2 linked regions of the Simiduia agarivorans SA1 = DSM 21679 genome follow. The main gene of each other region encodes a partner of the protein of the gene in region 2 in a complex. Links are inferred from orthologs where the notes say so. Each region holds a gene or a part of one and is shown on either strand. Other genes may lie near its edges. The genes, in order: rpsG and tig.

The links.
Region 1: the proteins of tig (region 2) and rpsG are in contact, whole or in part, in a crystal structure (PDB 3GTY), measured with the Thermotoga maritima proteins. The link is inferred for Simiduia agarivorans SA1 = DSM 21679 from one-to-one orthologs. Residues at the interface, in WP_004081061.1 of Thermotoga maritima: Glu122, Val124, Val129, Leu130, Tyr133, Glu188, Gly259, Ile262, Tyr263, Glu266, Ser270, Glu273, Gln274, Glu277, Arg308, Gln311, Ile312, Ser315, Tyr316, Glu325, Arg329, Arg336, Leu363, Phe366, Trp367, Arg373, Leu377, Arg381, Leu384, Glu387; in WP_004081843.1 of Thermotoga maritima: Lys34, Lys52, Lys55, Glu59, Arg62, Gln63, Glu66, Asn67, Lys69, Val71, Arg95, Ala109, Lys110, Lys111, Gly112, Arg113, Pro114, Glu117, Glu121, Ile124, Ala125, Tyr127, Asn128, Asn129, Thr130, Gly131, Lys135, Asp139, Arg142, Met143.

Annotation. Positions count from the first base shown.
Region 1 is NC_018868.3:2,019,328-2,023,453, forward strand. The notes cover bases 1,134-4,126. They hold rpsG (30S ribosomal protein S7), read right to left. Parts: upstream 2,869-4,126; coding sequence 2,398-2,868; downstream 1,134-2,397. Other genes in these bases: fusA (elongation factor G), read right to left, coding at 1,134-2,250; rpsL (30S ribosomal protein S12), read right to left, coding at 3,026-3,397; rpoC (DNA-directed RNA polymerase subunit beta'), read right to left, coding at 3,597-4,126. In the rest of the region: tuf (elongation factor Tu), read right to left, coding at 1-92; more of fusA, read right to left, coding at 133-1,133.
Region 2 is NC_018868.3:365,167-374,787, reverse strand. Bases 1-2,904 are described here. They hold tig (trigger factor), read right to left. Parts: upstream 2,161-2,904; coding sequence 841-2,160; downstream 1-840. Other genes in these bases: M5M_RS01715 (TraB/GumN family protein), read right to left, coding at 2,421-2,904; clpP (ATP-dependent Clp endopeptidase proteolytic subunit ClpP), read right to left, coding at 21-647. Outside these bases: more of M5M_RS01715, read right to left, coding at 2,905-3,317; M5M_RS01710 (hypothetical protein), read right to left, coding at 3,344-4,765; acetyl-CoA C-acyltransferase FadA, read right to left, coding at 4,766-5,944; fatty acid oxidation complex subunit alpha FadB, read right to left, coding at 5,960-8,110; M5M_RS01695 (amidohydrolase), read right to left, coding at 8,340-9,119; M5M_RS01690 (hypothetical protein), read right to left, coding at 9,142-9,621. UniProt on the Bacillus subtilis protein: Involved in protein export. Acts as a chaperone by maintaining the newly synthesized protein in an open conformation. Functions as a peptidyl-prolyl cis-trans isomerase.

The sequences.
Region 1 (4,126 bases), 1.6 Mb from region 2 along the record:
GCTGCGGTCAGAGTGGTTTTACCGTGGTCAACGTGACCGATGGTGCCCACGTTTACGTGGGGCTTGTTACGTTCAAACTTAGCCTTAGCCATTTTGTTATAACCTCAAATTATAAATTTGATAGATAGTAAGTTAGTGATCGCTAGCAACCCTGCTCTTGGCAATGATTTCCTGCGCGACATTCGAGGGCGCCTCAGCGTACTGCTGGAACTCCATGGAGTAAGTAGCACGCCCCTGGGTGGCTGATCGCAGCGCCGTAGCATAACCGAACATTTCGGCCAGCGGCACCTCGGCGTTGACGATTTTGCCAGATGGACTGTCTTCCATGCCGTGGATAATGCCACGACGACGGTTAAGATCGCCCACCACATCGCCCATGTTCTCCTCCGGCGTTACCACTTCCACTTTCATCATTGGCTCAAGCAGGACTGCGCCGCCTTTTTGCGACAACTGCTTGGTGGCCATGGAAGCGGCAATTTTGAACGCCATTTCACTGGAGTCAACATCGTGGAAGGAACCGTCGAATACAGTTGCCTTCAAGCCCAGCAATGGATAGCCGCCGAGCACGCCGTTTTTGGCCTGCTCTTCGATACCCTTGCCGATTGCAGGGATGTATTCCTTCGGAATCACACCACCAACAATTTCTGAAACGAATTCCACCTTATCGGCGTTGTCGTTTTCTGCAGGTTCGAACCGGATCCAGCAGTGGCCATACTGACCACGGCCACCGGACTGGCGCACGAACTTGCCTTCAATTTCACAGGTATTTTTGATCCGCTCACGGTAGGCCACCTGCGGCTTACCGATATTGGCTTCAACCGCAAACTCGCGACGCATGCGATCGACAATAATATCCAGGTGCAACTCACCCATACCGGAGATAATGGTCTGCCCGGTTTCTTCATCGGTATGCACGCGGAAGGACGGATCCTCTTGCGCCAACTTGGACAGCGCAACACCCATTTTGTCCTGATCCGCCTTGGTTCTGGGTTCCACCGCAACCGAAATTACCGGCTCGGGGAACTCCATGCGTTCAAGTGTAATTTTCTTGTCCAGATCACACAGGGTTTCACCCGTGGTCACATCCTTCAGGCCAATCACCGCGGCGATATCGCCCGCCAGCACTTCTTTGATTTCCTGACGGTTATTAGCGTGCATCTGCACCATGCGCCCGATGCGCTCTTTTTTACCCTTGACCGAGTTGTACACCTGGTCACCACTGGACAGCTTGCCCGAGTAAACCCGGATAAAGGTCAGGTTGCCTACAAAGGGGTCTGTAGCAATCTTGAACGCCAGCGCTGAGAAAGGCGCGTCGTCATCGGCCACACGGGTATCATGGGTCTCGCCGTCTTCCAGCACCCCATCGATAGCCTTCACTTCCGTGGGCGACGGCAGGTATTCAATCACCGCGTCGAGCACGGCCTGCACGCCCTTATTCTTGAACGCAGATCCGCCCAACACCGGCACAATTTCGTTCGCCAGCGTGCGCTGGCGGATAGCGGCCTTGATCTCGGCTTCGGTTAGCTCCTCACCTTCGAGGTACTTGTTCATCAAGTCCTCGTTCGCTTCGGCAGCAGCCTCAATCAGGAATTCGCGCATTTCTTCGCACTTGACCTGCAACTCGGCCGGAATCGGCTCGTAGTTGAAGGTCATACCCTGGTCTTCTTCGTTCCACATGATGGCCTTCATTTTGACCAGGTCCACCACGCCTTTAAACGAATCTTCAGCGCCAATGGTCATCTGTAACGGCACGGGATATGCGCCCAAACGCGTTTTCAGCTGCTCGACCACGCGCATGAAGCTGGCGCCCATGCGGTCCATCTTGTTGACGAACACCATGCGTGGCACTTCGTACTTATTGGCCTGGCGCCAGACCGTCTCGGTCTGTGGCTGCACGCCCGAAGACGCACACAGCACCACTACCGCACCGTCGAGTACGCGCAGGGAACGCTCCACCTCAATGGTGAAATCCACGTGACCGGGGGTATCAATAATATTGACGCGATGCTCTTCAAACTGCGCATCCATCCCGCGCCAGAAACAAGTGGTAGCAGCAGAAGTAATAGTAATACCCCGCTCCTGTTCCTGCTCCATCCAGTCCATGGTGGCAGCACCGTCGTGCACCTCACCGATTTTGTGAGACAGACCGGTATAGAACAACACGCGCTCGGTAGTGGTGGTCTTGCCCGCATCTACGTGCGCACAAATACCAATATTGCGATAGCGAGAAATGGGCGTCTTGCGTGCCACAGTCTTATCCCCTAAGTGAGTAGCTGCTTTATTTCAAAAGACTCTTGGAAAGCGACGGGCTTCAGAAAGGGACGCTTTGCAGGAGACTTCCGCTGGGTGGGAACAACAAAAGGCAGCCGAAGCTGCCTCTTGCATAGCGCAGGGCTATTAGAAGCGGTAGTGGCTGAACGCCTTGTTCGCTTCTGCCATGCGATGAACGTCTTCGCGCTTCTTCACAGCGGCACCTTTGCCTTGTGAAGCGTCGATCAGCTCACCCGCCAGACGCTGGGGCATGGACTTCTCACCGCGGTTGCGGGAGTAATCCACCAGCCAGCGCATGGCCAGGGCAGAACGACGGGCAGGACGAACTTCTACGGGCACCTGGTAAGTGGCACCACCCACGCGGCGGGATTTAACTTCCACCAGCGGAGCGATGGCTTCCAGCGCCTCGTCAAACACTTCCAGGGGGTCGCGGTTCAGTTTGGTCTGAACGATTTCCAGCGCACCGTAAACGATACGCTCCGCGACTGACTTCTTACCACTGATCATCACGTGGTTCATGAATTTCGCCAGCGTAACATTGCCGAATTTGGGATCTGGCAATACTTCGCGCTTGGCGACGACGCGTCTTCTTGGCATTTTAAATCGCCTCTATCTTTAGGTTTCTCTAAGACTCCGCTCTTACCGCTGTTCAAATGCCCGAAAAGCCTGGGCTCTCAATCACTTCAACGGGGCAAGCGCGCTTAGCCTTACTCGGTTCAACCGAAAACGTATGTCACTAGGTGATCGACAGGGATCACTTAGGACGCTTGGCACCATACTTGGAACGACGCTGCTTACGGTCTTTCACGCCAGCAGTATCCAAGGAGCCACGCACTGTGTGGTAACGCACACCGGGCAAGTCTTTTACACGACCGCCACGGATCAGCACCACGCTGTGCTCTTGCAGGTTGTGACCTTCACCACCAATGTAAGAAGTTACTTCAAAGCCATTGGTCAGGCGCACACGGCAAACCTTACGCAAAGCTGAGTTTGGCTTCTTGGGGGTAGTGGTGTAAACGCGAGTACAAACGCCACGCTTCTGCGGGTTGGCCTGCAGGGCGGGTACGTCGCTCTTCACAACCTTACGTTTTCTCGGCTTACGAACCAACTGGTTGATCGTTGCCATGAAAATAAACTCCACTAACTTAATTTCACTGCCCGAAAGCAGTGTGTTTACAGTACGGGCAAAGCCCGTCCCACTCAGAAAAAGCGGGAGGCGCATTTTAATGACGCCCCCCGCCTCCGTCAAGGTGGAAAAACAACCATCTTGGCTATTCCCCCACCCTGCTGTTCTTGCAGGGGCCTCCGGCCCCCGCGCCCCGACCTCAGCTGGCGCTGGATTTCAGGGCTTCGGTCAACGCGGCTTCCACTTCTGCTGCGCTCACGCCACCTTCCGACACACCGGCATCGCGGTTGCGGCGACGGTCGGCGTGGTAGGCGAGACCGGTACCGGCGGGAATCAGGCGACCGACCACGACGTTCTCCTTCAGACCGCGCAGATCGTCGCGCTTGCCGGTTACGGCCGCTTCGGTCAGTACGCGCGTGGTCTCCTGGAAGGAGGCCGCGGAAATGAAGGATTCGGTGGCCAGCGAAGCCTTGGTGATACCCAGCAGCTGACGCTCAAACGTCGCCGGCTGCTTGCCTTCGGCACGCAGGCGCTCGTTCTCTTCCAGCACCTTGTGGTACTCCGCTTGCTCGCCCTTCACAAAGCTGGAATCACCCATACTGGTGATCTCCACCTTGCGCAGCATCTGCCGGCAGATGGTTTCAATGTGCTTATCGTTAATACCCACACCCTGCAGACGGTAAACGTCCTGGATCTCGTTGGTGATGTAGCGCGCCAGCGCCTCCACGC
Region 2 (9,621 bases):
GCACCCCAACGGGTTATGGATCAAGCGCCTGGGCGGTTGCTCAGCACCTTATCAATAAGCCCATACTTCATGGATTCTTCAGCGCTCATGAAATTGTCACGCTCGGTATCGCGGGCAATTTCCTCGACACTGCGCCCGGTATGCGCTGCCATCAGGGTATTCAGGCGCTCGCGGATCTTGAGAATTTCCTGCGCCTGGATGTGAATATCGCTGGCCTGCCCCTGAGCACCACCGCTGGGCTGGTGAATCATGGTGCGGGCATTGGGTAAGCAGTAGCGCTTGCCCGGCGCGCCGGCGGCCAACAGGAAAGCGCCCATGGAACAGGCCTGCCCCAGACACATGGTACTTACGTCTGGCTTAATAAATTGCATGGTGTCGTAAATCGACATGCCCGCCGTCACTGAACCACCGGGAGAATTGATGTAGAGATGAATATCCTTGTCCGGATTTTCTGCCTCCAGAAACAGCAATTGCGCAACCACCAGGTTGGCCATGTGGTCCTCTACCTGACCCACAAGGAATATCACCCGCTCTTTCAGCAGGCGTGAATAAATATCGTAGGAGCGCTCACCGCGGGCAGTCTGCTCCACCACGATAGGCACTAAGCTGTTGGTAATGAGTTCGGGGGCAGTATCAATTTTTGCCATTGGGATACTAAATCCTTATTTTTAGTTCCGGAAATCCGTGGCTATCGACTATTTTTTGACCAAAACAGGCGATGCAGTTCTGGGCTCAGCTTACCCTGAGCGCGGCTTGTTCGCTAGCATCAATAGCATAGCCGAGAAAAGAAAGCCGCGAGTTTTTACGTCGCGGCTTCGGAAATGTATTAACGTTGCGTAATCAGGCGTCTTTTTCCGCCGGTTTGATCACGTCATCGTAGGTGCTTTCCTGATCAACCACCTTGCCTTTGGCCAGCAGGAAGTCCACAACCTGGTCTTCCAGTACCGCCGACTCAACTGATGCCAGCAGGTCGCGGTTGCTCATGTAGTGCTGAATCACTTCTTCGGGCTCCTGATAGGTCGAGGCCAGCTCTTCTACCATGCCGCGAACGCGATCGGCATCCACTTTGATTTCGTTGGCTTTTACCAGCTCGCCCACTACCAGGCCCAGCTTTACACGACGCTCGGCCTGCTCTTTGAACATGTCGTCTGGCAGGATGGAAGCAAAATCCAATTGCGCATTCTGGGCACCGCCAAAACGCTGAATCATCTGATTGCGCAAGGCACCAATTTCAGACTGAACCAGGGCTTTTGGCAGATCCAGCTCGTGCTTGGCAACCAACGCATCCATTACCTGGGTTTTCAGTTTGGATTGCTGGGCATTTTTCAGCTCGCGCGCCATGTTGGCCTTAACTTCCTCGCGGAATTTTTCCAGACCACCCTCTTCCACGCCGTATTTGGCGAAGAATTCGTCGTTCAGCTCGGGCAGCTTCTGCGCTGAGGTACCGTTCACAGTCACTTTGAACTGCACGGCCTTACCGCGCAATTCTTCGGCGTGATAGTCGTCGGGGAAGGTCAGGTCGAGCACGTGTTCTTCACCGGTCTTGCAGCCAATCAGGCCCTTTTCGAAGCCCGGGATCATTGAGTCGGAGCCCAGTACCAGAAATTGGTTTTTGGCAGAACCGCCCTCGAAAGCCTCACCGTCGATGGTACCTTCAAAGTCGATGTTTACGCGCTCGCCCTTTTTGGTTTTGCGCTTGGTGTCTTCCCACTCTGCCTGCTGCTTCTGCAGCACTTCGATCATTTTGTCCACATCGGCATCAGTCACTTCGGCCTGCAGGCGAGTCACTTCCAGATCGGCAAAATCGGCCAATGCAACTTCGGGGTACACTTCGAAAGTGGCCACGAACTCTAGATCTTTGCCCTCTTCCATTTGCTTAGGCTCAATGGCGGGCTGACCGGCTGGCTTAACGGATTCTTTCTGCACAGCTTCGTAGAAACTGCGGCTCATCACTTCGCCCAGAACTTCCTGGCGAACGCCGGCGCCAAAGCGCTGCTTAACGACCTTCAACGGCACCTTGCCCTTGCGGAAACCATTAATGCGCACGCTTTTAGCAGCCTGCTGCAAGCGCTTATTGACTTCTGTATCAATCTGCTCGGCAGGAACGCCAACAGTCAGGCGACGCTCAAGGCCGGAAGTCGTTTCGATGGAAACCTGCATCTTTGTCCTCGTGAACTCAGGGCGGATGACCCGCATCCGGATAAATCATAATTAATGGTGCGAAAGGAGAGACTCGAACTCTCACGCCTTGCGGCACTGGAACCTAAATCCAGCGTGTCTACCAATTTCACCACTTTCGCATGGCTGCTTCGCAGTTTTCTGCAAAAGCTTCAAATATCAGCGCTAAGCCTTTGTTTTTACTGGGGATATTATATAAATCTTCCAGTGGCAGCGCTCAAGGGGTGCAGATTGTGCCACAGTCAACAGGCCGGTTCAACACACTCTTCACCGGTCAACTGCCGAACCGAAAACCCCATGTGGGAAAGGAGCTGTACCAAGCCCTGCTGGCCCAGCAGGTGACCGGCGCCCACCACCACGAATATCGCTCCGCCCGCTTCACTGGCCAGCCCGATCTTGCGCGCCATGGCGCGGTTGCGCTCGACAAAAAGCGCGTCGAAAACCGCCGGGTTCTGCTGCAGGGGCGCCAGCGCCTGCGCGCTCAAATCGGCGGCATCACCGGCTACCCAGCTGTTCATCAAGCGCGCCAGCGCAGCGTCTCCATCAGCATAATCCTGCACCGATTGGCTGAACAACACCTCTTGGTCCTCAGCACTCAGACCAGCAAACACCTTGATTTGCTGGCCAAGGCTTTCCAGTTCAACCACCTCCCGCTGACCACGGCGATTGAGGAAGTAGCTGTCTACGCCTAAGGCTGCGCTGAAACGGGACTCCGCCACCATCCGATTGGCCAGCAGCAGGCTGAGCAACCAAGGCTTCATTCTCTCCTGATGAGGCCCGCACAAGGCCGGCTTTCGTTGGCACAGGGATTTGAACGATTGCCAGCCCCGGCTTTGATGAAACGCAGCCAGCGCAGCCTCCTCCCCGGTGCTTTCACCAAAAAAACCCAATTCAGCAATCAGTCGGTTATAGGCCGACACATCGAGCCGGGTAATATCCAGCTCCACCAGTAAACGACTGGACGACGCATAAGCCCGCTCGATGGGAGTGGGTAGCGGATAAAAATCAGCCGCGCCGGCATGCACCGAGCCAAACAATGTCACCGTGGCATCACCACGCGTTAATTGCCAGGACAGGGGCTCTGCCTGCGCAAGCCAGACCCACCCCAACAGAGGGAGAAGCAGTATCCATCTCACCATTACGTTGTCCGTCCGGTTTGGCCCACTCACACAGGCTCTGATAACAATACGACCAAGGGCGACAGCCCCCGGTTTTTCAGTGTATGCGCGCCACTCGCCGCCGGTAAAAAGTAAGCAGCGCCCTCTTTCGGTATCATGTCATCCAACTGCGCACTGCCTGTAACAATCATAAGCAGGGCATATTCATCACCGGTCAACGGAAAACTGCAACCGGCGTCCAGCCGCAGGCGTAATACCCTGAAATCATCAAAACGCACCACCTGCTCACACAACACGCCGTCGCGTTGAAATACACACGCCAAGGGTGGATTTACCGGTGTATCCAGGTTGATTTTTTCCAGCGCTTCGGCGGTATCCCAGTGATCCTGGGTTAATACTTTTTGGGCAAATGACAGAATTTTGCGCTCGTACACCGGCGTCTGGAACTCTACGGTCGTGACGCCGTGCATCAATGAATGCGGCGTGTAACACGGTACCTTGACGACATCACCCACTTGCAAAGGCAGTACGTGAGCAAAACCGTCCATTCTCGCGCGCGCTTCTGACTCCTCTTGCATCAACGCAGGCGGGAGCTGCGCCAGCCAGGCCTTCTGCTGATCGGCTGCCACTGGCTCGTTCACACCCACGCCATCCTTGAGCCGCAGAGCATCTACCTGGCCATCGATTCTGCGCCTGATTGCCTCGTAGTCGCGAACGGCTTCAAGGTAAGCCAACCGGAAAGTGTCATCCGAATCGTACTGGTCGCGAACCTGCTGGTTAAAACCAAATCGAATGCCCCCTTGCCCGCCCGGCCAGGCAGCCGCATCAACCCGGGTCACCACGTAAACCTCTTGCTTTTGCTCGTGCATCTCGAAATACAGATCGCCGAATACGGGCTCGGGCAAAGGGTCGAGAATTTTTAACAAGGTCAGCGCAGGCTGGCGCGCGCCCAACAAAGACCGGGGCAACAAAGAGAGCAACCAGGACAAGGGCGTTTCAGACCCACAAGGATCCACGAATGCAGACTGCCCCCTCGCCTCAACACCGGTAAACCAGACTTCACGGCCCCAGGGCTTGGCGATGATTACCGGCCCCAGACACCAGGCGTCGGCGATAGAAAAACAACCCACACCACGCGCGGCCAACCACGCCTGAATTTCGTCGATTGTCCGTGTGAGCGCAAAAAACTGTCTGGCATCCTGATCGTCAGGCAATACCGCCAGACGTGAGACCGAAGCCTCAGACAATGTGACCACCAACACGTCCTGCGGGGGCCTGCCAGGTAGAAAATCCTGCTGCAGCCGATACTCAAAAATCCCGACACCGGGACGCGCCAAAGCCTCCAACAAGCAGGCTTCAACGGAATCAGCAGCGAGAGAATTGATTACATGCATGGACAGGCCCACAAACTCGAAACCGGCGGAGTTTACCAGACCGGCGGCGGGCCAGAAACCGCCGGTCTGCAGCAATCAATTCAGGCGTTCGATGACGGTAGAGATACCCTGCCCCAAACCGATGCACATGGTGGACACGCCGATGGCGGCATCCTTGTGTTTCATTGCGGTCAACAAAGTACCGGTAATGCGCGTGCCTGAACAGCCGAACGGATGACCCAAGGCGATGGCACCGCCAAAGATATTGACCTTTTCGTCCATCACATCCATCAACTTGAGATCTTTCAACACCGGCAATGCCTGCGCTGCAAACGCCTCGTTCAGCTCTACCATCTGGACGTCGTCCATGCTCAGATTGGCAAGCTTCAACGCCTTTTCAGTTGACGGTACCGGACCATAACCCATGATACTCGGATCAACGCCGGCAAGTGCCAGCGAGGTTATCCGGGCGATAGGCGTGAGCCCCAGGGATTGGGCGCGCTCGGCACTCATCACCAGCATGGCAGAAGCACCATCGGACAATTGCGAAGAGGTGCCGGCCGTTACCGTACCGTTCTTCGGATCAAACACGGGCTTCAGTGCAGCCAGTGCTTCTACCGTGGTTTCCGGACGAATGGTTTCATCGGCGGTGATCAGCGTGGGAAATCCGCGACTGTCGTGACCGGCTACCGGAATAATTTCCCGGGCAAAAATACCCTGCTCGGTGGCTTTGGCGGCCAACTGGTGCGAGCGAGCACCAAAGGCATCCATCTGTTCGCGCTGAATGCCATGCAGCAGCGAAAGGTATTCAGCTGTCATACCCATATTGCCCGCCGCTTTTGCGACCGACAGACCCAATAACGGATTGGGGTCGACCGATTCGTACATGGGTAAATGGCCCAGATGCTCGACGCCCCCCACCAGATAGACATCGCCCAATCCCGCGCGAATGTTAGCGGTGGCTGTGTGCAACGCGCTCATGGAAGAACCGCATAAGCGATTCACTGTTTGTGCCGGTACCGAGTGTGGCAAACCTGCACGCAGAACAATATTGCGGGCGATATTGAAGCCCTGCTCCTCGCGCTGCAACACACAACCCCAGATCACGTCGTCAATTTCCGCCGGATTCAATTCGGGATTGCGGGCCAGCAACCCCTTTATAACAGCCACTGAAATATCATCAGCGCGCACATTGCGGAAACAACCATTTTTGGATCGCCCCATGGCACTGCGTCCATAATCGACAATCACTGCATCTCTTGGATTAATCGTCATTGCTTTGCCCCCAACTCACGCGTAATAAGATTTGCCAGCGCCGGCTAACGCCAGCATGCCTTCTGTGGGCTGATACAGTTCGCCCAACGTTTCATAGGCCTTCGCCATTTCCACAACGGCTGTCAACCCGAGGCTATCGGCCCAACGGAAAACACCGCCGCGGAAGGGCGGAAAACCGAGGCCATAAATCAATGCCATATCGGCTTCGGCCGCCGAATCCACAATACCCTCTTCCAGGCAGCGCGCCATTTCTGTCAGCATGGGAATCATCATCCGGGCAACGATTTCCTGCTCTGAAAAATCCTTGCGTTCTGCCACATGGGGCGCAAGCAAGGCGTAGGTTTCGTCATCCACCAACTTGGCCGGCTTGCCTTTTTTATCGGGCTGATACTGGTAAAACCCTTTGGCATTTTTCTGCCCGAAGCGTTTCGCTTCATACATGATGTCTGTACACGCTTTAAACGTCTTGCCCATGCGCGTGGGGAAACCTTCCGCCATCACCTGCTCGCAATGGGCCGCAGTATCAATACCCACCACATCGAGTAAATAGGCCGGCCCCATGGGCCATCCCCAGGCTTGCATGACCTTGTCTACCTGCTGGAAGTCGGCACCGTCGCGCAGCAACATGGAGAAACCGGCAAAATAGGGAAACAGTACCCGGTTCACCAAAAAGCCCGGGCAATCCTTCACCACAACCGCTTTCTTGCCCATGGCATTGGCGTAGGCCACTGTGCGTGCGACGGCTTTATCGGAGGTTTTTTCACCCCGGATCACTTCCACCAACGGCATGGCGTGTACCGGATTGAAAAAATGCATGCCACAGAAATTTTCCGGGCGTTTGAGTGCCTGCGCCAGATAGGAAATGGAAATGGTGGAAGTGTTTGACGCAATAATGGCATCCTCACCTACGCGCGTCTCCACATCGGCCAGCACCGCGTGTTTGACTTTCGGATTTTCCACCACCGCCTCGACCACGATGTCTACCTGGTCAAAACCGTCGTATGCCAGACACGGCTCGATGCGGGTCAGTACTTCTGCCATTTGAGCCGGCTTCATGCGCCCGCGCTCTACCTGTTTGGTCAACAGTTTGGAGGCTTCCGATAGTCCAAGGTCGATACCCGCCTGCGCGATATCCTTCATTTTAATCGGCGTACCCTTGAGCGCAGACTGGTAGGCAATACCACCGCCCATGATGCCTGCACCCAATACCGCCGCACGCTCAATACGCTTATCAGCCTGTTTTTCCCACCCTTTGGCTTTCTTACCGATCAACTGATCCGACAAAAACAGCCCCACCAGGGATTGCGCCGCCGTGGTGGCCGCCAGTTTGGCAAAGCCCGCGGCCTCAGCCGCCAGTGCGCCGGTACGGTCCAGCTTCATGGCTTTCTGCATGCACTTGATCGCCGTAACCGGCGCCGGGTAGTTTTTTCCCGCTTGCGCGCCCACAAAAGCTTTGGCGGTTTCAAAGGCCATCAGACCTTCGGTATCGTTCAGTGCCATGGGGCCGGTTTTCTGCGCGCGACGGGCCTGATAGTCGAATGCGCCACTGATGCATTGCGCCAGTGTGTGCAGCGCGGCGTCGCGAACCTGATCGGCTTCCACCACGGCATCCACCACGCCGGCTTTGAGCGCGGCATCGGCACGCTGCTCTTTACCGGATGCAATCCACTCGGCGGCGGTATCAACACCGGCAATACGCGGCAAGCGCACGGTGCCACCCCACCCCGGAATCAGCCCCAATTTCGTTTCCGGCAGGCCGATCTTGGCACCGGAGGCCATAATGCGGTAATCACACGCCAGGCAGAACTCCAGGCCACCACCCAAGGCATAGCCATTGATCGCCACCACAACGGGCACCTTCAGGTCTTCCAGGCGGTTGTTGTTCTCGTTATTTTTGGCCAGATGGCCAATCACGGCATCCTCGCCGGCACCAAACACACCGCCAAACTCGGTAATGTCGGCACCCACGATAAACACGCCTTTGACCGATGTCGCGATCACACCCTTAAGGCCCTCGCACTGCTCCAGCGCGGTGATGGCTTCTGAAAGCTCATTGACCGTAGCCACGTCAAATTTGTTAACCGACTCGGCGGAAGCGTTAAAACACAGCTCCGCGATACCGTCGTCAAGCATTTGCACAGATACCGATTTGCCCTGGTAGACCATGGAAACCTCTTGCTAGATAACTGAAATGAGTAGAACGAATGGTCTCGCGAGCATTCGTTCAAACGTATGTTTGATTTACTATAACCACTTTCAGACACCGACGCCAGCCCCTTAAATAACAGCCTCGCGCGGCACTGGATAAGATTCAGCCAAGAGTTTAGCAGCAGATCAACAGTCGCTTATGACATTAAAACAAGAGGCGGGACACACAAATAAAGCAGAAAACCCATTAAAGCCGTAAAGTAAATTCATCGGCATCATCATGCACGGGGAATCGATCCCGCAGCCTGGCCAACTGCAGCGCAGATAACTCTGCCCGCAGTAGCGTTACCCCACCCTCGTTCTCACACATAGGCTCGCCTAAGGGATCGTATATCTGGCTGTCACCGGGATAGACATACCCCTCGCCGTCGATACCAACCCGGTTCACCCCGGCCACAAAAGCCTGGTTTTCAATGGCCCGTGCGGGCAACAAGCGCTGCCATTGCGCCGTCCGCGCTTCCGGCCAATTGGCCACGTATATCGCCAGGTCATAATCGCCCCGGGAACGGGAGAAGACAGGAAACCGCAAGTCGTAACAAATCTGAGGCAGACAACGCCACCCTTGGCATTCGAAGATTTTGCGTGCGTGCCCGGGCGTGAACACCTCATGCTCACCGGCCATGGAAAACAAGTGGCGCTTGTCGTAATAACCGTAATCACCATCGGGATGTACCCAGACGAAGCGGTTATAGTAGCGACCGTCCTCACGCACATGGTAACTGCCGGCAAGCGTGAAATTGTGCAGCGCGGCCTGGGCCTGCATCCAACGGAGGGTTGGCCCCGGGAAAGCTTCGGCAAACTCCTGGGTTGATTGGGTAAACCCGGTTGTGAACGTCTCCGGCAACAACACCAGGTGCAAACCCAGGGCCTGTTCTGCCAGCAAATCGGCTAGTTGCAGATAATTATCGGCCGGCGATTGCCACACCAGATCGGCCTGCAATAACCCAACTGCCAGCCGCTCTCTCATAGAGCGCCACTCAACGGCCCGATCATGAACGGGATGCCACGTCAGTTTTAGCCAGCTGGTCGGCTTTCAACCTCGACTCAGCCGCCAATTCCGGCTCTTCGAGCTGGTCGTAGTACATGGCCGCGCGGTGCCAGGCAGCAATTCCCTGCTGCTGAAAATAGTTGATGTATTGCGCTTTAGAACGGGTTTGTTTTCGCCAACCCAACATCAATTCAGCATTTTCTGCAGCTTTACGCCACAATGTGGCCGCATCCTCCGGCTCGTCCGCCAGCGCCGCCATTTCCGCCGCCTGCTGTGTTGCAGAACTGGCATAGCGCATGACATTCATGGCCAATACCTGACGCTTACGCTGCAATTTAGGGTCGGATTCGGGCTTATCCGCCCAGAGCCCACGCGCTTGCACGTAAAGCTTGTCAGACCATTCGCTCAAGGGCTCCCACGCATCACCGGCGACATCCTCAGCTTCGCCTGCGTCATCCTTGGCGATGAAACTGTCCACCGC